DNA from 3 places in the Paracoccus sp. N5 genome. Region 1 is predicted to be linked to each of the others. Evidence: riboswitches for the same ligand, from Rfam matches in the RefSeq annotation. Region 1 holds a riboswitch; each other region holds the start of a gene.

The links. Region 1 has a riboswitch for cobalamin ahead of nrdH (glutaredoxin-like protein NrdH). Riboswitches for the same ligand answer to the same signal wherever they lie in the genome.
Region 2: linked by a shared signal. The riboswitch ahead of PARN5_RS0120770 (TonB-dependent receptor) and the one ahead of nrdH (glutaredoxin-like protein NrdH) in region 1 are both predicted to bind cobalamin.
Region 3: linked by a shared signal. The riboswitch ahead of PARN5_RS0120265 (ABC transporter substrate-binding protein) and the one ahead of nrdH (glutaredoxin-like protein NrdH) in region 1 are both predicted to bind cobalamin.

The regions. Positions count from the first base shown of each region.
Region 1 covers NZ_AQUO01000002.1:962,405-970,146, forward strand. The annotation lists gene PARN5_RS0118965 (LysR substrate-binding domain-containing protein) at 1-345, opposite strand, end outside; gene PARN5_RS0118970 (YeiH family protein) at 448-1,467, shown strand; gene PARN5_RS0118975 (DUF6635 family protein) at 1,529-2,353, shown strand; gene PARN5_RS0118980 (SDR family oxidoreductase) at 2,350-3,111, opposite strand; cobalamin riboswitch at 3,293-3,435, shown strand; gene nrdH (glutaredoxin-like protein NrdH) at 3,526-3,747, shown strand; gene nrdI (class Ib ribonucleoside-diphosphate reductase assembly flavoprotein NrdI) at 3,752-4,177, shown strand; gene nrdE (class 1b ribonucleoside-diphosphate reductase subunit alpha) at 4,159-6,285, shown strand; gene nrdF (class 1b ribonucleoside-diphosphate reductase subunit beta) at 6,359-7,330, shown strand; gene PARN5_RS0119005 (bile acid:sodium symporter family protein) at 7,327-7,742, opposite strand, start outside.
Region 2 covers NZ_AQUO01000003.1:297,775-305,516, forward strand. The annotation lists gene pcaF (3-oxoadipyl-CoA thiolase) at 1-865, opposite strand, end outside; gene PARN5_RS0120745 (PaaX family transcriptional regulator C-terminal domain-containing protein) at 1,027-1,851, opposite strand; gene PARN5_RS0120750 (MFS transporter) at 1,933-3,234, opposite strand; gene PARN5_RS0120755 (histidine phosphatase family protein) at 3,347-3,877, opposite strand; cobalamin riboswitch at 3,969-4,038, shown strand; gene PARN5_RS0120760 (CbtB-domain containing protein) at 4,094-4,303, shown strand; gene PARN5_RS0120765 (CbtA family protein) at 4,316-5,119, shown strand; cobalamin riboswitch at 5,248-5,444, shown strand; gene PARN5_RS0120770 (TonB-dependent receptor) at 5,580-7,484, shown strand; gene PARN5_RS0120775 (ABC transporter substrate-binding protein) at 7,478-7,742, shown strand, end outside.
Region 3 covers NZ_AQUO01000003.1:186,973-194,714, forward strand. The annotation lists gene PARN5_RS0120235 (3-oxoacyl-[acyl-carrier-protein] synthase III C-terminal domain-containing protein) at 1-923, opposite strand, end outside; gene PARN5_RS0120240 (TetR/AcrR family transcriptional regulator) at 1,015-1,605, shown strand; gene PARN5_RS0120245 (sulfotransferase) at 1,611-2,639, shown strand; gene PARN5_RS0120250 (hypothetical protein) at 2,812-3,222, shown strand; gene PARN5_RS0120255 (plastocyanin/azurin family copper-binding protein) at 3,219-3,752, shown strand; gene PARN5_RS0120260 (RNA polymerase sigma factor) at 3,749-4,426, shown strand; cobalamin riboswitch at 4,531-4,728, shown strand; gene PARN5_RS0120265 (ABC transporter substrate-binding protein) at 4,825-5,832, shown strand; gene PARN5_RS0120270 (iron ABC transporter permease) at 5,829-6,872, shown strand; gene PARN5_RS0120275 (ABC transporter ATP-binding protein) at 6,869-7,639, shown strand; gene PARN5_RS0120280 (pseudoazurin) at 7,651-7,742, shown strand, end outside.

The sequences.
Region 1 (7,742 bases):
GTCGCGCAGCGCCACCAGCCGGGGCGGCAGCCAATAGCTGGCGACGGTCTGGCTGGCATGCAGGCGCAGCCGGCCGCGCGGTTCGCGCGCCAGATCCTCCAGCACCATCTCGGCGGTCTCGGCCCGGTCGAGCACCGCACGGGCCTCGGCCATGAAGGCGGTGCCGGCATCGGTCAGCACGATGCGCCGGCCGACGCGGTCGAACAGCCGCACGCCATGGCGCGCCTCGAGCGCCGAGATCGCGGCGCTGACCGCGGATTGGGTCAGGCCCAGAACCTCGGCGGCACGGGTGACATGCTGGCGCTCGGCCACGGCCAGAAAGATGCGGAGCTGTTCAAGCGTCATGACCAACCCATAAGTCAAATCGAACGATCTGACAAATATAATGCGATGGAATGATGATTGCGCAGGAACCATGTTCCACCGTAACGGCAAAGGAGCGGAATCATGTCCCAGATGGATCATGCACAAGGCGGAACCCCGGGTTTCATCGCCGGGCTTGCGGCGACCCTGCCGGGGCTGGGGCTGACCTGTATCCTTGCGGTGGCGGCCATGGCGGTGCAGCGCCTGTCGGGCATCCCGGCGCTGAGCCCGCTGGTGGTGGCCATGGTGCTGGGCATCGCGGTCAGGAACCTGATCGGCACGCCGGCACTGGCGCAGCCGGGGATCACCTTTTCGCTGCGGCGGATCCTGCGCCTCGCCATCGTCCTGCTGGGCTTCCAGCTGACGCTGGCGCAGCTGCGCGCCGTCGGGCTGCCGGGACTGGCGGTGATCTCGGTCACGCTGGCCGCGACCTTCCTGTTCACGAAATGGGCCGGCCGGGCGCTGGGGGTCGAGCGGCGGCTGGCCGAGCTGATCGCCGCCGGCACCTCGATCTGCGGCGCCTCGGCGGTGATCGCGACGAATACCGTCACCCGCGGCGCGGATGAGGACGTGGCCTATGCCATCGCCTGCGTGACGGTCTTCGGCTCGCTGTCGATGATCGCCATGCCGGTGCTCGGCAGCCTGCTGGGCATGGACGCGGCGCATTACGGCATCTGGACCGGCGCGACCATCCACGAGGTGGCACAGGTCGTCGGCGCCGGCTTCCAGCACGGGGCCGAGGCCGGCCAGGCCGCCACCGTCGCCAAGCTGAGCCGGGTGATCCTGCTGGCGCCGATGATCCTGATCCTGGGCGCGCTGGCCCGCCGTCGCGGCGGCAGCGCCCATGGCAGCGCGCCCGCGCCCTGGTTCGTGCTGGGCTTCATCGCCGTCGTGCTGCTGAACAGCGCCCTGCCGCTGCCCGAGGGCGCCAAGGCCCAGGTCGTCACCCTGACCTCGTTCCTGCTGACCGTGGCGCTGGCCGCGATGGGGCTGGAGACCGACCTGCGCAAGCTGCGCGCCAAGGGCGTCCGGCCGCTGGCGCTGGGGGCGCAGGCCTGGCTTTTCATCTCGGGCCTGGGATTTGCCCTGGTCGGGCTGGTCTGAGCCATTGATCGGCCGGGCCGGCGGCCCTAGGTAGAAGGCGACCCTGCCGACCGGAGCCGCCATGCCGCCCGCCGACACCCGCCCGATGACCCGGCGCGAGACCGAGGTGCGCCGCTTTGTCCGCGCCCGCTTCGGCTTGCGCGGCACCCTGGCGCTGCATCGCCACGCGCTGGGGCTGGACCTGCTGCGGGCGCCGGTCAATGTCCTGCTGTCGCCGGTCTTCCTGCTGACGCGGCTGGCGGTGCCGCTGCTGCGCCGCCTGGGCGCGGTGCGGGCGGCCGACTGGATGGCGCGGCGGCGGATCTTCTTGCCCTCGGACCTGTCGCATCATATCGTGGACGACCTGACCGGCTTCATCGCCGCGCTGGATGCCCAGGGGCTGGGCCCGAAGGCCCCGCCCGAGGCCGTGGCCCGCGCCACCGCCGACTATGCCGAGACGCGCAATGCCGTGTCCGAGATCACCACCTCGGTCCTGGTGCTGCTGGCGGGGCTTTTGCTGTTTCACCGCGCGACGCCGGGCGTCATCTCGCTGGCCGGGCCGCTGGCCGACATGCGGGCGCAAAGCCAGGCGATCCAGGACTTCGCGCTGGGAAGCTGGGCGGGCGGATTGTGGTATGGCATCTTCCCGCGCGAGCTTTCCACGCTCGAAGTGATCGCGACCGGGTTCGGGCTGGCGGTCCTGGCCTCGGTGGTGACGACCTTCGCCGGGCTGCTCGCCGACCCGCTGCAACTGGCCGCGGGCACGCATCGGCGCCGGATCATGCGGCTGCTTTCGCGGCTCGACCGCGCCGCCGAGGCGCCGGCGCTGGAGCGCGAGCACCTGCTGGCCCGGATGGGCGACCTGACCGATGCCTGCCTGAGCCTGTGGCGCAGCCTGAAGGGCTAGGCCTTGCAGATCGAATTGCCGCCATCGGCCAGCATCGCCGTGCCGGTGACGAAGCTCGCGTGGTCGGACAGCAGGAACAGCGCCGCGCGGGCGATCTCCTCGGGCCGGGCCATGCGCTTCAGGGCATGCAGGCCGGCGATGAAGCCGGCGGTTTCGGGGTTGGTCGCGGCATCGCCCGCCATCTCGGTCAGCGTGCCGCCGGGCAGCAGGGCATTGGCCCGGATATTCTGCGGGCCGTAATCCACCGCCAGCGCCTGCACCAGCCCGATCAGCCCGGCCTTGGCCGCGGCATAGCCGCCCATGCCCGGCAGCACCGCGGTATGGCCGATGAAACTGCCGGTAAAGACCAGCGCGCCGCCGCCCCGCGCCAGCAGCGCCGGCACCTGCGCCCGCGCGGCCAGGAAGGCGGCGGTCAGGTTGGTGGCGATCAGCCGCTGCCATTCCGCGTCCGGGATCTCGTGCACCAGCGCGTCCGAACCGATCTGCCCGGCATTGTTGAAGGCGCCGTCGAGCCCGCCGAAGCGGTCCTGCGCCAGCGCGACCAGCGCCTCGGCATGGCCGGGCGCCGTGACATCGCCGGCCAGCACCGCGACGCGGCCCGTGCCCTGATCGATTCGGGCGGCGAGGTCGGCAAGCCGATCCTCGCGCCGGGCCGAGATCACCAGCCGCGCGCCCTCGGCCGCGAAGATCTGCGCCGCGGCGGCGCCGATGCCGCTGGAGGCGCCGGTGATGATGAAGGTCTTGTCCTTGAGCAGCATTCTGCTTTTCCCTTGCTTGTTGCGAGCCCAGCATGGGCCGGAACCCGCATCGGGAAACCCGGTTTCTTGCGCTGGTAACCGGGTGTTCGCGTTAAGGTCCAAAATGCCTGCGACCACCAGATAGCGGGGGATAGATCGCCCGGGAACACCATATCTGGATTGACGCGCGCCTTCCGACATGGCTTATTGGGGCGGTCATGGTTAACCCGGTTTCGACCGGGAGACACAGAGGGCAGCCGGCGATTTCCGGCACGGCCCCCGCAGTCGGAAGCCCGGTCCCGGGGACTGCGAGTCGCAAGACCTGCCATGGCACCGAAATGACGACACCGTGCGGCGGGCGCGGGGCTTGATCGGTGCGATGGCATGACCATCGGCCCGGCCTTGTGCTGCCCACAGCAAAAAAGGAGCAGAGGCATGTCCATCACCGTTTATTCCAAGCCCGCCTGCGTGCAATGCACCGCCACCACCCGCGCGCTCGACGCACGCGGCCTGGACTATCACCTGGTCGACCTGACCGAGGATGACGCGGCAATGGAACTGGTCACCTCGCTGGGCTATCGTCAGGCGCCGGTCGTCGTCGCCGGCGAGGCGCATTGGGCCGGCTTCCGCCCGGACATGATCGGCCGCCTGTCCTAAGGCCATGGCCGGCGGGGGCGATCTGGTCTATTTCTCCTCGGCCTCGGGGAATACGGCGCGTTTCGTGGCGCGGCTGGGCCTGCCCGCCTCGCGCGTCCCGATCTCGCCCAAGGATGCGATGCCGGCGCCGGTTCGGCCCTATGTGCTGATCTGCCCGACCTTCGCCGATGGCGAGGGGCGCGGGGCTGTCCCGAAGCAGATCATCCATTTCCTGAACGACCCCGACCGCCGCGCCGGGCTGCGCGGCGTCATCGCCACCGGCAACCGGAATTTCGGGGCGACTTACGCCTTGGCCGGCAGGGTGATTTCTGACAAGTGCAACGTCCCCGTGCTGTATCGATTCGAACTGGCGGGGACTGATCTGGACATTTCCCGCGTGCTGGCGGGGCTCAACAAATTCTGGGGGACGGAATGCTTGACGATGGCGTAAAGGCCGAGCTCGATTATCACGCGCTCAACGCGATGCTGAACCTTTACGACGGCGAGGGCAAGATCCGCTTCGATGCGGATCGCAAGGCCGCGCGGCAGTATTTCCTGCAGCACGTCAACCAGAACACGGTGTTTTTCCACAACCTCGACGAGAAGCTGCGCTATCTGGTCGACGAGGGCTATTACGAGCCCGAGGTGCTGGACCAGTATTCCAAGAATTTCCAGCGCGCGATCTGGGATGCCGCCTATCAGAAGAAGTTCCGTTTCCCGACCTTCCTGGGCGCGTTCAAGTATTACACCAGCTACACGCTGAAGACCCGCGACGGCCAGCGCTACCTGGAACGCTATGAGGACCGCGTGGTCATGGTCGCCCTGGCGCTGGCGCGCGGCGACGAGGGCCTGGCCATGCGCTTCATGGACGAGATCCTGTCGGGCCGCTTCCAGCCGGCGACGCCGACCTTCCTGAACGCCGGCAAGAAGTCGCGGGGCGAGCTGATCTCGTGCTTCCTGCTGCGGCTGGAAGACAACATGGAGTCCATCGGCCGCTCGATCAACTCGGCGCTGCAACTGTCGAAGCGCGGCGGCGGCGTGGCCTTGATGCTGACCAACCTGCGCGAGGCCGGCGCGCCGATCAAGGGCATCGAGAACCAGTCCTCGGGCGTGATCCCGGTGATGAAGCTGCTGGAAGACAGCTTTTCCTATGCCAACCAGCTGGGCGCGCGACAGGGCGCGGGCGCGGTCTATCTGAACGCGCATCACCCCGACATCCTGCGCTTCCTCGACACCAAGCGCGAGAACGCCGACGAGAAGATCCGCATCAAGACGCTGAGCCTTGGCGTGGTCATTCCCGACGTGACCTTCGAACTGGCGAAGCGCAACGAGGATATGTATCTGTTTTCGCCGCATGACATCCAGAAGGTCTATGGCGTGCCCTTCTCGGAAATCTCGGTGACCGAGAAATATGCCGAGATGGTGGACGACAAGCGCATCAAGAAGCGCAAGATCAACGCCCGCGCATTCTTCCAGACCCTGGCCGAGATCCAGTTCGAAAGCGGCTATCCCTATATCATGTTCGAGGACACGGTGAACCGCGCCAATCCCGTGCATGGCCGCATCACCATGTCGAACCTTTGCAGCGAGATCCTGCAGGTGAACGAGGCGAGCGAGTTCAACGAGGATCTCAGCTATTCCCATTTGGGCACTGATATTTCGTGCAATCTCGGCTCGCTGAACATCGCTGCGACCATGGACGGCCCGGACCTGGGCGCCACCGTCGAGGCGGCGATCCGGGCGCTGACCGCGGTATCGGAAATGTCGGCCATCGACGCCGTGCCCTCGATCCGGCGCGGCAATGACGAGGCCCATGCCGTGGGCCTGGGCCAGATGAACCTGCACGGCTTCCTGGCCCGCGAGCGTATCCATTACGGCAGCCCCGAAGGGGTCGAGTTCACCTCGGTCTATTTCGCCGCCGTGGCCTATCACGCCATCCGCGCCTCGAACCTGCTGGCGCAGGAGCATGGCAGCACCTTCAAGGATTTCGAGAAGTCGAAATATGCCGACGGCTCGTTCTTCGACAAATACACCGAAGCCGACTGGCTGCCGACGCTGCCCGACGTCGAGCGGGTGTTCGAGAACGTCACCCTGCCCACGCGCGCGGACTGGGCGGCGCTGAAGCAATCGGTGATGCAGCACGGGCTTTACAACCGCAACCTGCAGGCGGTGCCGCCGACCGGCTCGATCAGCTATATCAACAACTCGACCAGTTCGATCCACCCGATCGTCGCCAAGATCGAGATCCGCAAGGAAGGCAAGATCGGCCGGGTCTATTACCCCGCCGCCTTCATGTCGAACGAGAACATCGAGTTCTACCGCGACGCCTATGAGATCGGGCCCGAGGCGATCATCGACACCTATGCCGCCGCGACCGAGCATGTCGACCAGGGCCTGTCGCTGACGCTGTTCTTCCCGGCCGAGGCCACGACGCGCGACATCAACCGCGCGCAGATCTATGCCTGGAAGAAGGGCATCAAGACGATCTATTACATCCGCCTGCGCCAGACCGCGCTGGAGGGCACCGAGGTGCAGGGCTGCGTGTCCTGCACGCTGTGATCGGCCGTAGCGGTGGGGGCTGTCTGCCCCCACACCCCCGAGGATATTTGCACAAGAAAGAAAGGTTCTTCGGATGAAGGATCACGCGCTCCGGACCCCCTTGCGGGCGATCAACTGGAACCGGCTGGAGGACGAGAAGGACCTGGAGGTCTGGAACCGGCTGACCGTCAATTTCTGGCTGCCCGAGAAGGTGCCGCTGTCGAACGACGTACAGAGCTGGGCCACGCTGCGCCCGGCCGAGCGTGAGCTGACCATCCGGGTCTTTACCGGGCTGACGCTGCTCGACACGGTGCAGAACACCATCGGCGCGCCCTCGATGATGCCCGATGCGCTGACGCCGCATGAAGAGGCGGTGCTGTCGAACATCAGCTTCATGGAGGCGGTGCATGCGCGCTCCTACAGCTCGATCTTCTCGACGCTGTGCCTGACCAAGGAGGTGGACGAGGCCTTTCGCTGGGCCGAGGAGAACCCGCATCTGCAGACCAAGGCGCGCACCATCGTCGAGAAATATGCGGCCGGGGCCGATCCCTTGAAGCGCAAGATCGCCTCGGTCTTTCTGGAGAGCTTCCTGTTCTATTCCGGCTTCTACCTGCCGATGTACTGGTCGAGCCGCGCCAAGCTGACCAATACCGCCGACCTGATCCGCCTGATCATCCGCGACGAGGCGGTGCATGGCTATTACATCGGCTACAAGTACCAGCGCGGGCTGGAGAAGCTGAGCGCCGAAAAGCAGCAGGAGCTGAAGGACTTCGCCTTTTCGCTGATCTTCGATCTTTACGAGATCGAGTCGCGCTATACGGCCGAGCTTTACGACGGCATCGGCCTGACCGAGGACGTGAAGGCCTTCCTGCATTACAACGCCAACAAGGCCTTGCAGAACCTGGGCTATGAGGCGCTGTTCCCGCCCGCCGCCTGCGAGGTGAACCCGGCGATCCTGGCCGCGCTGTCGCCCGACAGCGAGAACCATGACTTCTTCAGCGGCTCGGGCTCGTCCTATGTCATCGGCAAGGCGGTCGCGACCGAGGACGAGGACTGGAACTTCTAGGCTGCGGCCCGGGCGTGGCGCTGCGCCACAGCCGAGCAGACCAGCAATTGCGTCATGTGATAGATCATCACCGGCAGCACGGTCGCCCCGACCGTCGCTGCCGGGAAGATCGCATAGGCGATGGGCAGGCCCGAGGCGAGGCTTTTCGTCGAGCCGCAGAAGAACAGCACCGCCTGGTCGGCCGGCGGCAGGCCGCAGGCGCGGCCGGCGAAAACCATGATCGTCATGGCCAGCGCCAGGAACAGGGCCACCACCAGGAAGCACAGCACCAGTCCCGAGGCCGGGATGGTCGACCAGATCCCCGCCACCGTGCCGGCGCCGAAGGCGGAATAGACGATGAGCAGGATCGAGCCGCGGTCCACGATCATGGTCAGCAGCCTGTGGCGCTGGACGAAGCTGCCGATCCAGGGCC
Region 2 (7,742 bases), on a different contig from region 1:
CGGCCGCCGCCATGGCGACGATGCGGGCCCTGGGGGTCAAGCCCTGCGCCTGCGCCGCCGGGCCCGAGAGGATCGCCAGCGCCGCCGCCCCGTCGTTCACGCCCGAGGCATTGCCGGCCGTGACCGTCAGGTCGGGGCCGTTAACGCCCTTGAGCCGGGCCAGCGTTTCGGCCGTGGTGCCGGGACGCGGGTGCTCGTCGGTGTCGAAGACGATGGGCTCGCCCTTCTTCTGCGGGATCGTCACCGGCACGATCTCGTCGGCAAAGACGCCGGCCGCCTGCGCCGCTTCCCAGCGGGCTTGGCTGCGGGCGGCGAAAGCGTCCTGGTCGGTGCGGCTGATGCCGAAATCGGCGGCCACGTTGTCGGCGGTCTGCGGCATCGAGTCGATGCCGAACTGCGCCTTCATCGCCGGATTGACGAAGCGCCAGCCGATGGTGGTGTCATAGACCGCGTTCGCGCGGGAAAACGCGCTTTCCGCCTTGGGCATGACGAAGGGGGCGCGGGTCATGCTCTCGACCCCGCCGGCGATGACGAAATCGCAATCGCCCGCCTTGATCGCCCGCGCCGCCATGCCGATCGCATCCATGCCCGAACCGCAGAGCCGGTTCACCGTGGTCGCGGGCACGCCGATGGGCAGGCCGGCCAGCAGCACGGCCATGCGGCCGACGTTGCGGTTATCTTCGCCGGCCTGGTTGGCGCAGCCATAGATCAGGTCATCGACGGCCGCCCAGTCGACGCCCGGATTGCGCGCCATCAGCGCCTTCAGCGGCACCGCCGCCAGATCGTCGGCCCGAACCTGGGCCAGCGCGCCGGCATAGCGCCCGATGGGGGTGCGCACCGCGTCGCAGATGAAGGCTTCCTGCATCCCGCTTTCCTTCGTGTTCGTGAAAGACCGGCGATTCTCCCAATTCGCCGACCGATTGGTCAGCTTATAGCGCGGCAAACATCACAGATAAAGCAAAACTTGCGCTTTCCTGTGATGTTTTGTCGCGTACCGATATAAGCAATTGAAAGAGCGATGAAAAATCAGGCCATGCCCACCAGCCGGGCCTGGGTCAGCGCGGTCTGGGCCGGCAGCGGACCGTCCACGCCTTCGAACCGGGCGGCGATGTGGCGCTCGGCGCCCGGGGTCAGGCGGGCATAGAGCCGGTCGAACAGCGCGCGCGCCGCACCGCCCTGCCAATCCTCGGGCAGCGCCTGGGCCGGCAGGCGCGGATCGCGCAAGAGGACATGGCGATAGGTCTCGACCAGCAGCAGCCGGATCACCAGCGCGGTCTCGTCCGGCAGCGGGCCGGCGGATTCGACCGGCAAGAACCGCGCCAGCATGTCGCGATAGCGCGCCTGCAGGGCAGACAGGTTCCAATAGCGCGCCACCTCGGCCAGGGGCTGCGGATCGCCGGCCGGAAAGACCAGCGCGCCCGGCGGCAGCGGCTGGCCGCGGTCCGGGCGGATGAAGACGCCGGGCGCCATCTGGCCCAGCCGCAGGTGGCGGGCCTGGTCCTCGGGCAGGTCGGGGGCGTGCAGGATCTGCCAGCCGCGCGCCGGCGGATCGGGCGCATAGAGCAGCGTCGCAGCGCGCTGGAACTCTTGCCCGGCCGAGGCGTCCAGCCGGTAATAGCTGCGCCGCCCCGCCCTTTCGCCGCAAAGCCGCTTGGCTGCCACCAGGCGCGAGACCGCGGTGCGCACCAGCGATTCGCTGATGCCGACGCGGTCGCAGATCTCGATCAGCGTGCCGGTCCACAAGACGCCGCCGCGCGGCACCACGACATCGCCATAGACCGTGACGATGAACGAGGCCGAGCGCAGCTCGGTCCCGGCCAGGATGCTGCGGATCAGTTCCTCGGGCGTCATGCTGTCGCATAAACCGCATCCGCCGCCGAAACGCAAACGGGCGGCCCAGGGACCGCCCGTCCGCTTGCGATGGCCAGAGGCTCAGACCTGGTCGCGGCCCGAGGCCAGGATGCAGAGCAGCGTGATGACCGCCGCCGCCAGCAGGTAATAGCCGACCGAGGCCATGCCGTGATGCGTCTGCAACCAGGTCGCGGCATAGGGCGCCAGCGAGGCGCCGAAGATGCCGGCGAAGTTGAAGGTAATCGAGGCCCCGGTATAGCGCACCCGCGTCGGGAAGGGCGCGGCCAGCGCGGCACCGATCACGCCATAGGTCAGGCCCATCAGGAACATGCCCAGGGTGATGAACAGATAGATCGAGCCCTCGTGGCCCGCATCGCCCTGCATCAGCGGCGCCAGCAGGAACGAGAAGGCCGCGATGGCCACCGTCACGCCGATCAGGAAGGCATAGCGCCCGATCCGGTCGGCGGCCTTGCCGGCGATGGGGATGGCGATGCCGAAGACGACCGAGCCGAAGATCTGCATCGCCAGCGCGTCCTTGAACGGGATCTGCAACACCTTGACGTTATAGGACAGCAGCCAGGCCGAGCAGATATAGAACAGCACGAAGGTCACCAGCGCGACGAACGTGCCCAGGAACAGGCTGCGCTTGTGGCTGCGAAAGACCTCGGCCACGGGCACCGAGACGCGCTCTTCCTTGGCGATGGCGCGGGCGAATTCCGGCGTCTCGGTGATCGACAGCCGCACCCAGAGCCCGATGGCGATCAGGAAGATCGAGGACAGGAAGGGCAGCCGCCAGCCCCAGGCCAGAAGATCCTCCTGGCTGATGAAATGCAGCATGACCCAGAAGAAGCCCGAGGACAGGAACAGTCCCAGCGGCGCGCCCAGCTGCGGGAACATGCCATACCAGCTGCGCTTGCCGGGGGGCGCGTTCTCGGTCGCGAGCAGCACCGCGCCGCCCCATTCGCCGCCCAGGCCGAAGCCCTGGCCAAAGCGGCACAGCGCCAGGAGCAGCGGCGCCCAGACCCCGATCTGCGCATAGCTGGGCAGCAGCCCGATGATGACGGTGGAGATGCCCATGGTCAGCAGCGCCGCGACCAGCGTGACCTTGCGGCCGATGCGGTCGCCGAAATGGCCGAAGACCACAGCGCCGAAGGGCCGCGCAAAGAAGGCGATCGAGAAGGTGGCGAATGACGCCAGCAGCGCCGTCATCGGGTCCGAGGACGGGAAGAACAGCGTCGGGAAGATCAGCACCGCCGCGGTCGCGTAGACGTAGAAGTCGAAGAATTCGATGGTGGTGCCGATCAGGCTGGCCGTCAGCACCTGGGCGGGCGAGTTCAAGGGTTTCTGCCGGCTCGCGGCAGCACCCGAATGGATATGTGTCATGGTTCTTGTCCGCAGATAGTCAAGGGAGGCGTCGCGGCCGGCGGAACGGGCCCGACGCGCCCCCATAGCGCAGGAAGCCGCAAGGCGAAAGGGCACCCCGCGCCGGCCGGCTTCAGGGCAAGAGCAGCAGCGACCAGCGCCGGCCGTCATGGGTCAGCTGCATACGCGACAGCGGCCGGACGCCGATGGCGCGGGTGGCGCCCAGCGGCGCGCCCAGCACATGCACCAGCGCCGCCTGGATCGGGGCCGGATGGGTCACTGCCAGCAGGTTGTCGCCCCCCTGCGCCCGGTCCTGCAACCAGCGGGCCATGCGCTCGACCACGGCGGCGAAGCTCTCGCCGCCATGCGGCGCCGCATGGGGGTCGTCCTGCCAGCGGGCGAAGCCCTGGGGGTCCTGGGCCAGCACCTGCTCGGGGGACTGCCCGGCCCAGGCGCCATAGTCCATCTCGGCCAGCGCCGGGTCGGGTCGCGCGGCCAGGCCCATGGCCTCGGCCGTCTGCACCGCGCGGCGCAGGGGCGAGGTGCGGGCCGGACCCGGCGCAGGATGCGGGACGGGCAGCGCGGTGGGCGGCGCGGGATCGTCACCCGGAAACACCGGCCGCGCCGGGGCCAGCGAACAGATCAGCAGGATGCGGCTTGCCATGGCGCCAGATTGGCCGCGGCGCCGGACGGGCGCAAGTTTGCTTTGACATTTGCCGCTCTGCAGCGCAGCTTGCCCGGCATTGCCCAGTCGCGGGAAGCCGGTGGAATTCCGGCACGGTCGCGCCACTGTAACCGCGCCCATCAGGGGGCGGAAGTCAGACCCCGAGTCCGGGCATGTCAACATCCCAACCGGACGCGTATCCGAAGGAGCATTGCGATGGCCTATACCGAAGCCACAGACGATTTCCGCAGCCGCCCGATTCCCTTGGGCGAATGGGCGCCCTGGGCGATCTTCGCCGGGCTGGTCATGCTGCTGGCGCTGTATTTCGTCAGCACCGAACAGGGCGCGGTCGCGCTTCTCGACGGCACCGGCGTGCATGAATTCGTGCACGATGCGCGCCACCTTCTCGGCTTTCCCTGCCACTGAGGAGCAGCACCCATGACAGGACGTTATCTGGTGCTCGGCATGATTGCCGGGCTGATCGCGGGTGTGCTGGCCTTTGGCGTCGGCAAGGTCTGGGGCGAACCTCCGGTCGCCGCCGCCATCGCGCTGGAAGAGGCGGGCGCGCCCGCCGCCCCTGAACACGCTCATGACCACGGCCACAACGCGCCGACCGCTGCTGCCACGGCCGAGCCCGAACCCGCCGGCCATTCCCATTCCCATGGCGAGGGCGAGGGCATCAGCCGCGCCACCCAGGCCGGCATCGGCCTGCTGACCGGCATGGCGGTGTTCGGCGCCGGCTTGGGCGGGCTTTTCGCCCTGGTCTTCGCCTTCGTGCAGGGCCGGTTCTCGCATCTGGGCGCGCGGGCGACGGCGGGGGTGATGGCGGTGCTGGGCTATGTCTCGGTCGTGCTGGTGCCCTTCCTGAAATACCCGGCCAACCCGCCCGCCGTGGGCCATGGCGAGACCATCGGCCTGCGCACGCAGATGTTCTTTGCCATGATGGCGCTGTCGCTCATCGCCATGGTGATCGCGGTGGCAGTGGCGCGCAGCGGCCGCGACCGCTGGCGCGCCGGCATCCTGGGCGGGCTGGCCTATCTGGTCCTGGTGGTCGTCGCCGGCCTCGTCCTGCCCGCCATCAATGAGGTGCCGGCCGGCTTTCCGGGCGACCTGCTCTGGCAGTTCCGCAGCGTGTCGCTGGTGATCGTGGCGGTGCTCTGGGCCGGGATCGGGCTGATCTTCGGCCAGCTCGTGCAAGGGTCGCTGGCCCGTGACCCCGGCTTGCGGCAGCGGCTGGCCTGATCCCCTGCGGCAAAATGACAGGGCGCCGGCGGGTCCGGCGCCTTTTTCGTTCGGCTTCGGCATGAAACCATGGCCCGCCGCCCCATGCGGGCCGGGCCAGACCCCTTGACAGCCGGGGCCTCGTCGCGCGAACAGGTGGCTGCTTCGGTTCCGGCCCCTTGCCGGATGAAAAGGGAAGCCGGCAAGCCCCCGGGCCAATCCGGCACTGCCCCCGCAACTGTAGGCGGCGAGCGACGGTCGATAATGCCACTGGGCGCGTCCCGGGAAGGCCGGCCGAAGCGACGATCCGCGAGTCAGGAGACCTGCCGAGGCGTTCACCCATTTCCGGCGCGGGGCGCACCGGGAAAGCGGCCGTTCCGCAGAGGTGACGCTCACCCCCCGGCGGGCGGGCCGACCGGCCCGTTGCGCAGGGCAGTTCTGCAACCCGCGGGCTGCGGCCCGTGCCCGGAAAGGTCAAGGCATGTCTCGGACCCGAGCTTCCATCATGACTCTGGCGGCGGCGCTGGTGCCGGCCGTCGCGGCGGCGCAAGACGCCGTCATCCTGGATCCCGTGATCCTGTCGGCCGGGCTCAGCCCCATCGCCAGCGATGCCTATGGCCGCGCCTCGACCGTGCTGACCGCCGAGGAGATCGAGGCGCGCGGCATCGCCACCGTGCAGGACGCGCTGCGCAGCGTGCCGGGCGTGGCCGTCACCTCGACCGGCGAGACGCTGACCAAGCTGCGCATCCGCGGCAGCGAGCCCGGCCACGTCCTGGTGCTGATCGACGGGGTCAAGGCGAACTCTCCGGCCTCCGGCGACTATACCTTCTCGGGCATGACCGCCGCCGACATCGACCGGATCGAGGTGCTGCGCGGCCCGCAATCGGCGATCTACGGCTCGAACGCGGCGGCGGGCGTCATCTCGATCACGACGCGGCGCGCGCGCGAGATGGGGTTCCGCTATGGCGGCGGGGTCGAGATCGGCGGGCTGGGCACCCGCGCGGCCAACGGCCATGTCAGCTATTCGGACGGGCGCAGCGAGTTGGTGCTGTCGCTGGACTCGCGCCATGTCGAGGGCGAGGATGCCTCTCGTTCCAGCGGCGACCGCGACTTCAACGACCGCGACACGATCGGGCTGCGCGGCCGCTATGACCTGACCGAGAGCGTCAGCGCGGGTTTCGCCCTGCGCCGCAGCTGGCAGGAATATGGCTATGACCTTGGCAGCTTCGTCCCGGTGCCCACCCCCGACGACTACCTGATCGACGCGCCGCTGACCGCCGAGCGCAACGAGGTCTTCGGTTCGCTCTGGATCGAGGCGCAGGCGCTGGACGGACGGCTGTCCCACCGGCTGACCGTCTCGGGCACCAACCAGGACACCCTGTTCCTGAACGACGGCGCCTATGACTATGACGACGCCGCGCGCCGCCGCGGCGTGCAGTATCTGGGCAGCTGGGCCATCGACGGCGCCGACCTGGCCAGCACCCGCCATCGCCTGAACTTCAGCGCCGCGACCGAGCGCGAGACCTATCGCAGCTCCTTTGCGCCCGGCGGGATCTATGAACGCGACACGACCGCGCTGGCGCTGGAATATCTGGGCAATCTCGACCCGGACATCGACCTGCAGGCCGGCATTCGCCGCGACCTGAACGACGGGTTCAAGGATGCGACCTCGTGGAACCTGTCGGCGGGCTGGCAGGTGCCGGGGCGGGACATCCGCCTGCGCGCGGCGGCGGGCCGGGCCGTGGTCAACCCCGATATGTTCCAGCAATTCGGCTATATCCCCGGCTCTTACGAGGGCAACCCGGACCTGCGCCCCGAACGCAGCCTCGGCTATGAACTGGGCATCGATCTGTCCTATGCCGGCGGCGCGGGCACATTGGGCGCGACCGTCTTTCACAGCGATGTCGAGGACCTGATCACCGGCTCGGGCGAAAGCTCGGTGAACCTTGACGGCACCAGCACCCGCAAGGGCTTCGAGGTGACGACGGCCATGCAGGTGACGGATGCCATCCGCATCAGCGCCGACTATACCTATACCGACGCGCGCCAGCAGGACGGCAGCCGCATCGCGCGTGTGCCCCGGCATCAGGTCAACCTGCGCGGACAGGCGGATTTCGCGGCCGGCCGCGGCGGCCTGTCGGCGGAGCTGCGCTATGTCGCGGGCAATTACGACGAGGAATGGTATAACACCGCCTGGCCCGACACGCCGGCCACCACCGAACTGCCGGAATTCGCCACCGTCAACCTTGCCGCGCATTATGACCTGACCGAAAACATCCGTCTGCACGGCCGGGTCGAGAACCTGTTCGACAAGGACCATTCCGAGGCATGGGGCTATTACGGCCAGGGCCGCACCGCCTATGCCGGATTGCAGGCGCGATGGTAGCGCGCTGGCTTCTGGCCGGCCTCCTTGCCTGCCTTGCCCTGCCCGTCGCGGCGGAAGCGCCGCGCCGGGTCGTCTCGATCAACCTTTGCACCGACCAGCTTGCCATGCTGCTGGCGGGGCCGGGACAGCTGGTCTCGGTTTCCTATCTGGCGCGCGACCCGCTGTCCTCGGGCATGGCCGAAGCGGCAGCGGCGCTGCCGGCCAACAACGGCCTGGCCGAAGAGATCTTCCTGCTGAAGCCCGACCTGGTGCTGGCGG
Region 3 (7,742 bases), on a different contig from region 1:
TCCCCGCGCAGCAGCCGGCCCGAGCGCACCGCGTGATCCAGCGCCGTCGGGATCGAGGCCGCGATCTGGTTGCCGGTGCGGGCAAAGATGTCGATCACCCGCTCGGACGGCAGCCACAGGTTGCGGGTCGCATGCTGCAAGGCCTGCGCGCTGGCCTGGTGCGGGATGACGCAGCCGATGCTGCCCAGGCCCACCCCCGCCTTTTTCAGCAGCCTTTGCAGAAAGCGCGGCAGGTGGCGCGAGGCCAGCTTGAACGCCTTGCCGCCATCCATGTGGAAACGGTCCTCGCCCGGCGCGATGCCGCGGGCCGGGTTGACCCGCGTGCCGCCCGCCGCCAGCACGCAGGCATCATGGCCATGGGCGAAGGTCTGGAAATCATGCGCCAGCACCGCGCCCTTGCCGCCGGCCTCGACCACCACCGCCGCGGCGCCGTCGCCAAAGATCGCGGCTGCCTCGGGGCGGTTCCAGTCCAGCCCGACCGAGGCGATGTCCGAGGAAAACACCAGCACCCGCCGGGCCCGGCCGCATTGGACATGCATTGCCGCAAGGTCCAGCGCCTGCAGGAAGCTGAGGCAGGTCGCGTTCACGTCAAAGGCCGGGATGCCCGACCGGCCCAGCCCCAGCCGCTCTTGCACCAGCGTCGCGGTCGAGGGGATCGGCTGCTCCATCACCCCGCAGGCGCCCAGGATCAGGTCCAGGTCGCCGGCGGCGCAGCCCGCCATGTCCATCGCCCGCCGCGCCGCCTCGGCCGCCATGAAGGATGTGGTCTCATCCGCCGAGGCGACATGGCGCGCGGCGATGCCGAAACGCGCCTCGCAGTCGCCGCGGGCCCAGCCCATGCGGTCGTCGATTTCGGTGGAATGCAGGACCGTCTCGGGCAGGTAACTGCCGGTCCCGGTAATCGTGAGCTTGATCGGAGGCATCTTCTCGCACCATTATTGAACAATGTTCATTAACCTTGACAACGCCGCCGAGTCCTGTCAAGCGTATTTTTGAACATAGTTCAGGAACGCCATGGCCAGACCCAGACAATACGATCACGACGCATTGCGGACCCGCACGATCGAGGCCGCCAAGCTGCTGCTGGAAGAGGGCGGCCCGGCGGCACTGACCGCCCGCGCCCTGGCCAGCGCGGTCAAGACCACGCCGGGCACGATCTACAACCTCTTCGACAGCATGCATGCCGTGCTGCAAGAGGTGAACCGGCAGGCGCTGGTCGATCTGGCCATCGCCGTGGATGCGGTGCGCGAGACCGATCCGCGCGCGCGGCTGCTGGCGCTGGCCGAGGTCTATGTCACCTTCATGCTGGACCGCCGCGCGGTCTGGCGCGCGCTGTTCGAGGGGCCGCGCATCTCGAACAATTTTCCCGACTGGTACCTGGCCCAGATCGACGGGCTGATCGGCCGCATCACCCAGCCGGTCGCGGCGCTGCGGCCCAAGGGCGACCCGCGCCTGCTGGCCGAGCAATTGCTGCTGTCGGTGCATGGCATCGTCGCGTTGGCCGCCATCGACCGGCTGGATCTGATCACCCGGCAGAAGCCGATGGACCTGGCCCATGCGGCGGTCGAGCGCATGATCGCCGCCATCCGCGCCGGGGCCGAGTGAACGCCATGCGCGGCGCGCTGATCCTGGGCTCGGCCCGCTGCGGCTCGACGCTGGTGTCGCGGATCCTGAACGCGCATCCAGCGGTGCTGTCGGTCTCGGAACTGTTTGCCGCCGTCGGACACAACGCCTTTCGCCCGGCGCATCCGGACGGCACGCGGTTCTGGGCGCATCTGGCGACGCCCTCGCGCGCCATGGCCCAGGTGGCCAATCCCGATGCGGCGCCGTCCGAGTTCCTCTATGGCCGGATCGCCGCGCCGGCGCATGACCCGTGGCATTGCCCGCCGCTTCTGGCCGTGACGCTGCCGCATCTGACCGACGCGCCCGATGCCCTGTTCGACGCGCTGGCCGAAGCGATGCGCGCGCGGCCCCCGGCCCCGCTGGCCGCGCATTACCGGGCGCTTTTCCAGGCCATGGCGGACCGGCTCGGCACCCGCGAGATCTGGGTCGAACGCTCCGGCGGCTCGCTGGTGGCCTCGGCCACGCTGCGCGCGATGTTTCCCGATGCGGCGCTGGTGCTGCTGCTGCGGGGCGGGCCGGACACGGCCCTGTCGATGCGCGACTATCCCGCCGCGCGGCTGGCGATCTGGTGCTGGCGCAGGCTGGGGCCGCTGGGCCTGGACCTGCTGCACCCGCGGCGGCATTTCGGACGCGGCGCGGCCTGGAGCCTGGTCGCCGCGCTTGGCGGAGGCTGGGCGATCCGGCGCATCGTCGCGCGCCGCCCCAGCCTGGCGGATGCCGGCGCCTTCTGGTCCGCCCTGACGATCCGCGGCCTGCAGGGCCTGGGCGACGCCCGGCCGCTGGTCCTGCGCCACGAGGACCTGTTCCGCGATCCGCGCGACAACATCGAACGGCTGGGCCGGCACCTGGGCATCGACATCGCGCCCGACTGGCTGGAGCGAACCGCCGCCATGCCGCAGCGGCGCCCGTCGCGCCTCGACGCCCTTTCGCGCGCCGAGCGGGACGAGATCGAACGCGCCTGCGCACCCGGCGAGGCGGCTCTTGCCGCCGCCCTGGCGGCATTGCCGGCTCGCTGATCCCGGCACGGCTCTCGAAGGCATGGACAAGGCCGAGCGACCGTCTTGCGCAGGCGGCGCCGCGGCAGATCCCGAAGCGGAAATTCTTCACCACCGCGGGAACATTTCCCGGAAACCCGCATCCAATCCGGCATGAGCCCTGGTGACGGGCTCGGATCGGAAAGGAAACGACATGCGTATCATCGTCCCGCTCGTCTTCGCCGCCTTTGCCACCGCAGGCATGGCCTGGGCTGACACGGCCTCGACCACCGCGCCGCCGGCGGCGCCCTTTGCCCAGGTCAGCAAGCTGGTCGCGCTGCCCGACTTCATCCCCGGCCTCGGCACGCTTTACGTCGATCCGGCCAGCCTGCCCGCCGGGCCGTTCCTGGCCTATGACCACGACGGCAAGCTTTCGGCGACGGTCTATATGGTGCCGCTGGACGACCTGAAAAACGGCAGCGGCTTCAACGATCTGCCGCTGGGCGAGGATACGGTGACCAGCGTCGACATCTATTACAACGCCGGCCATCCGGGCGTCGAGAAACCCCATGCCCATGTCGTGCTGTATCACGACGCCGGCGCGCGCGACAGGCTGGCGCAATGAGGCTCGGCCGCCGCCATCTGCTGGTCCTCGGCGGCGGTCTCGCCGCCCTTGGCCCGCTGGCCGGCCACGCCGGCAAGGCCGCGGGGTCCGAGGAGATCGCCATGCGCGGCACCCCGCGCGGCGAAAGGGTCTGGTTCTCGCCCCAGGGGCTGGCGGTGGCGCCGGGCACGGTCCTGCGCTTCGTGAACCGCGATCCCGGCAACAGCCATACGACCACCGCCTATCACCCGGCCCTGTTCGACCGCCGCCGCCGCATTCCGGCCGGCGCCCAGCCCTGGGACAGCGGTTTGCTGTTGCCGGATCAGGCGTTCGAGGTCACGCTGACCCTACCCGGCGTCTATGACTATTATTGCCAGCCGCATGAAATGGCCGCGATGGTCGGGCGGATCGTGGTGGGCCGGCCCGGCAGCCCCGGCTGGGAGGGCGTGGCGGCGGACAGCGAGGATCTGATGCCCGAGGTTCTGGCAGCCTTCCCGAGCCTCGACGCGATCCTCGCCACCGGCCGGACCGAGGCGGAGGGCGCGACATGATCCGCGCCCGCCCCCTTGCCAAAGCGCAGGACGACCCCGACTGGCAGCTGGTCGCCGCCGCCCGCGCCCGCGACGAGGCGGCGATCCGCGAGCTGGTGCGGCGGATGAACCCGCGCCTGTTTCGCATCGCCCGCGGCATCCTGCCCTCGGACGCCGAGGCCGAGGAGGCGGTGCAAGAGGCCTATCTTGCCGCCTTCACCCACCTTGACGGCTTTCGCGGCGAGGCGCGCTTTTCCACCTGGATCAGCCGGATCACCATCAATGCCGCCCGGATGCAGGCCCGCCGCCGGCGCCCCGACAAGGATCACAGCGTGAGCGATGAGACCAGCCCCCCGGCCGATGTGCTGACATTCCCCGGCGCCGAAACCGCCGAGGCCGGCGCCGCCCGCCACCAGATCCGCGGCCTGCTCGAAGAGGCGCTGAGCCGCCTGCCGCCCGAACTGCGGCTGCCCTTCCTGCTGCACGAGGTCGAGGGCCAGCCGATCCCGAGCATCGCCCGCGACCTGGGCCTGAACCCGATCACCGTGCGCACGCGGCTGTTTCGCGCCCGTCGCCGGCTGCGCCAGGCATTGGAGACGCGGCTGCGCGGCGGTTTCGATACGGTCTTTCCCTTCGACGGCGCCCGTTGCGCCCGCATGGCGGATCGGGTGATCGCGGGTCTGAGGGCGCGCTGACCGGGGAAGGCGCCAAGGCAAAGCGCGAACGGCCCTCGCCGCCGTCCATGAAGCGCGCGCCGCCGCCGGCCCGGATTCCCGGCCTTGCCAGCGCGGGTGCAGGGCGCTATGGCGAAGCCGTCGGTTTCCGCAAGGAATTGAAAGGGAATCCGTCGGGGTCAAGGCCCCGAACCGGAACTGCCCCCGCAACTGTAGGCGGCGAGCAGGATGCGAAACAGCCACTGTGGCCCCGTGCCATGGGAAGGCCGCGTCCCTGCCGTGACCCGTCAGTCAGGAGACCTGCCGGCGCAATGACCAACCCGGGCGGTGGGCCCGGACGGGGTTTGCTGCCGGCACCGCCTGCCCTGCATGCCTGTCCATGCCCTGCGCCTGCCCATGATGCAGCGGAAGGGACCATCATGCTGAGATACACCACGGCGATTGCCGTCACCTTTGGCCTGGCGCCGATGGCGCTGGCCGGCACCGAATACCCGCTGACCCTGACCAGTTGCGGCCACCCGGTGACCTTCGACAAGGCGCCCGAGAGCGTGGTCAGCGTCGGGCAAAGCACGACCGAGATCCTGTATATGCTGGGCCTGGCCGACAAGGTCGCGGGCACGGCGCTGTGGATCAACCCGGTGCTGCCGGAGTTCGAGGAAGCCGATGCCAAGGTCGAGCGCCTCGCCGACAACGCCCCGAGCTTCGAGAGCGTGCTGGCCAAGCGGCCGGAGCTGGTCGTCACCGCCTATGAATGGATGATCGGCCCGCAGGGCGCGGTCGGCACCCGCGAGATGTTCGACGACGCGCAGATCCCGAGCTGGATCATGCCCACCGAATGCGTCGGCAAGGACAACAGCCAGAGCATGGACGGCGCGCGCATGGTGATGTTCGACACCGCGCTGCTCTATCAGGGCATCACCGAACTCGCGACGATCTTCGACGTCTCGGCGCGCGGCGCCGAGGTGGTCGCCGAGCTCAAGGCGCGCGAGGCGGCGGCGGTCGAGAAGGCCGGGCGCCTGGGCCTGCCCGAGAATGTCTCGGGCGTGTTCTGGTATTCCTCGGCCGATATCGAGATCGACCCCTATGTCGCCGGCGTCAACGCCGCGCCGGGCTGGATGCTGTCGAAGCTTGGCGTGAAGAACGTCGTGCGCTCGCAAGAGGAATGGCCGACCGTCGGCTGGGAAACCATCGCCAAGGCCGACCCGAGCTTCATCGTCGCGGCCGAGATGGACCGCCGCCGCTTTCCGGCCGACGACATCGCGGTCAAGCGCGCCTTCCTGACCTCGGACCCGGTGACGCGCCAGATGCAGGCCGTCCGGCATGACCGCATCGTCACCCTGCCGGCCAATGCCATGGACCCTTCGGTGCGCACGATCTACGCGCTGGAGACGCTGGCCGATGCGCTGGCCGGGTTCGACCTGAAATGAAGGTGCGCGCCGCGACCGCCGGACGCGCGCGGGACTGGTTGTGGCTGGCGCCAGCGGCGCTGGTCGCGGCGCTGATCTTCGGCACGGTGGTAGGCGAGACGCGGATCCCGCTTGCCACCGTCATCGAGGTGCTGGCGGCCAAGGCGGGGCTTTCCTCGGCGGCGCCCGACCCGATCGACGCCAGCGTGATCTGGCATTACCGGCTGTCGCGCGCCGTGGTCGCGGCCTGCGGCGGCGCCAGCCTCGCGCTCTCGGGGCTGATCCTGCAGGCCTTGCTGCGCAACCCGCTGGCCGAGCCCTATCTGCTGGGCATTTCGGCCGGGGCCTCGACCGGGGCGGTGCTGATCGCGGTCGCGGGGCTCGGCGCCGGGCTGGTCGGCATGTCGGCCGGGGCCTTCGCGGGCGCGCTGACCGCCTTCGCGCTGGTGGCCGCGCTGGCGCGCATGGCAGGCGGCGGCACCGGGTTGCGCGGCGCAGGGGTCATCATCCTGGCGGGCATCGCCGGCTCGCAGATGTTCAACGCGCTGACCGCGCTGATCATCGCGCAATCGGCCAGCGCCGAGCAGGCCCGCGGCATCATGTTCTGGCTGCTGGGCAATCTTTCCGGCGTGCGCTGGCCGGACACCTGGCTGGCGCTGCCCGTGGCAGCGCTGGGGCTGGCGGTGACGCTGTGGCACGCCCGCGCGCTCGACGCCTTCGCCTTCGGCGCCGAGAGCGCCGCCGCGCTTGGCATCGACCTGCGGGTCACGCAGGCGGTGCTGATCGGCACGGCGGCGCTGATCACGGCGGTCATGGTCTCGATCGCCGGGGCCATCGGCTTTGTCGGGCTGGTCGTGCCGCATGCCATGCGCTTCCTCGTCGGCAGCCGCCATGCCCGGCTGGTCCCGGCGACGGCGCTGGCGGGCGCGGTGTTCCTGGTGCTGTCCGACGTGGCGTCCCGCATCGTCCTGCCCGGCCAGGTGCTGCCCATCGGCGTCATCACCGCGCTGGTCGGCGCGCCCGCCTTTGCCGTGGTCATGGTCCGGGGACGGCAGCGATGACGCCGGTGCTGGAGGTCAGCCGCGCCCGCCGCCGGATCGCGGGCCGCGACATCGTCGCCGATGTCAGCCTGGCCCTGCGCCCGGGCGAGATGCTGGGCTTGGTCGGCTCCAACGGCTCGGGCAAGTCGACGCTGCTCAGCCTGATGGCCGGGCTGATCCGCCCCGACAGCGGCGAGATCCGGCTGCAGGGCCAGCCGATGGCGCGATTGCGCCGCCGCCAGATCGCGCAGCGGCTGGCGCTGGTGGCGCAGTCGGCCGAGACCGGCGACCGCCTCTCGGTCCGGGACGCGGTCGAGCTGGGCCGCACGCCTTGGCTTGGACCGCTGCGGCCCTGGGGGGCCCGGGACGACGCGGCAGTTGCCGCCGCGCTCAAGGCGGTCGGCATGGCGCATCTGGCCGCGCGCGACTGGTCCACGCTGTCGGGGGGCGAGCGCCAGCGCGTCCATATCGCCCGCGCCCATGCGCAACAGCCGCGCATCCTGCTTCTGGACGAGCCGACCAACCACCTGGACATCCACCACCAGCTTGGCATCCTCGACCTGGTCGAGGCGCTCTCCGTCACCACGGTGATCGCGCTGCATGACCTGCACCACGCGCTGCGCTGCGACCGGGTGCTGGTGATGCAGGCCGGCCGCTGCGTGGCACTGGGACCGCCCGCCGAGATCCTGACCCCGGCGCTGATCCGCCGGATCTTCGGGGTCGAGGCCGAGCTGATCCCCCACCCCGGCGGCGGCCGTCCGGTCTTCGCCTTCCAGCGCCTGTCGTGAAAGGACAAACCATGCTGCTGCGTGCCGCCCTGCTGGCCTGCCTGCTTCCCGCCGCCGCCCTGGCCGAGACCCATGAGGTCAGGATGCTGAACCGCAACGCCAC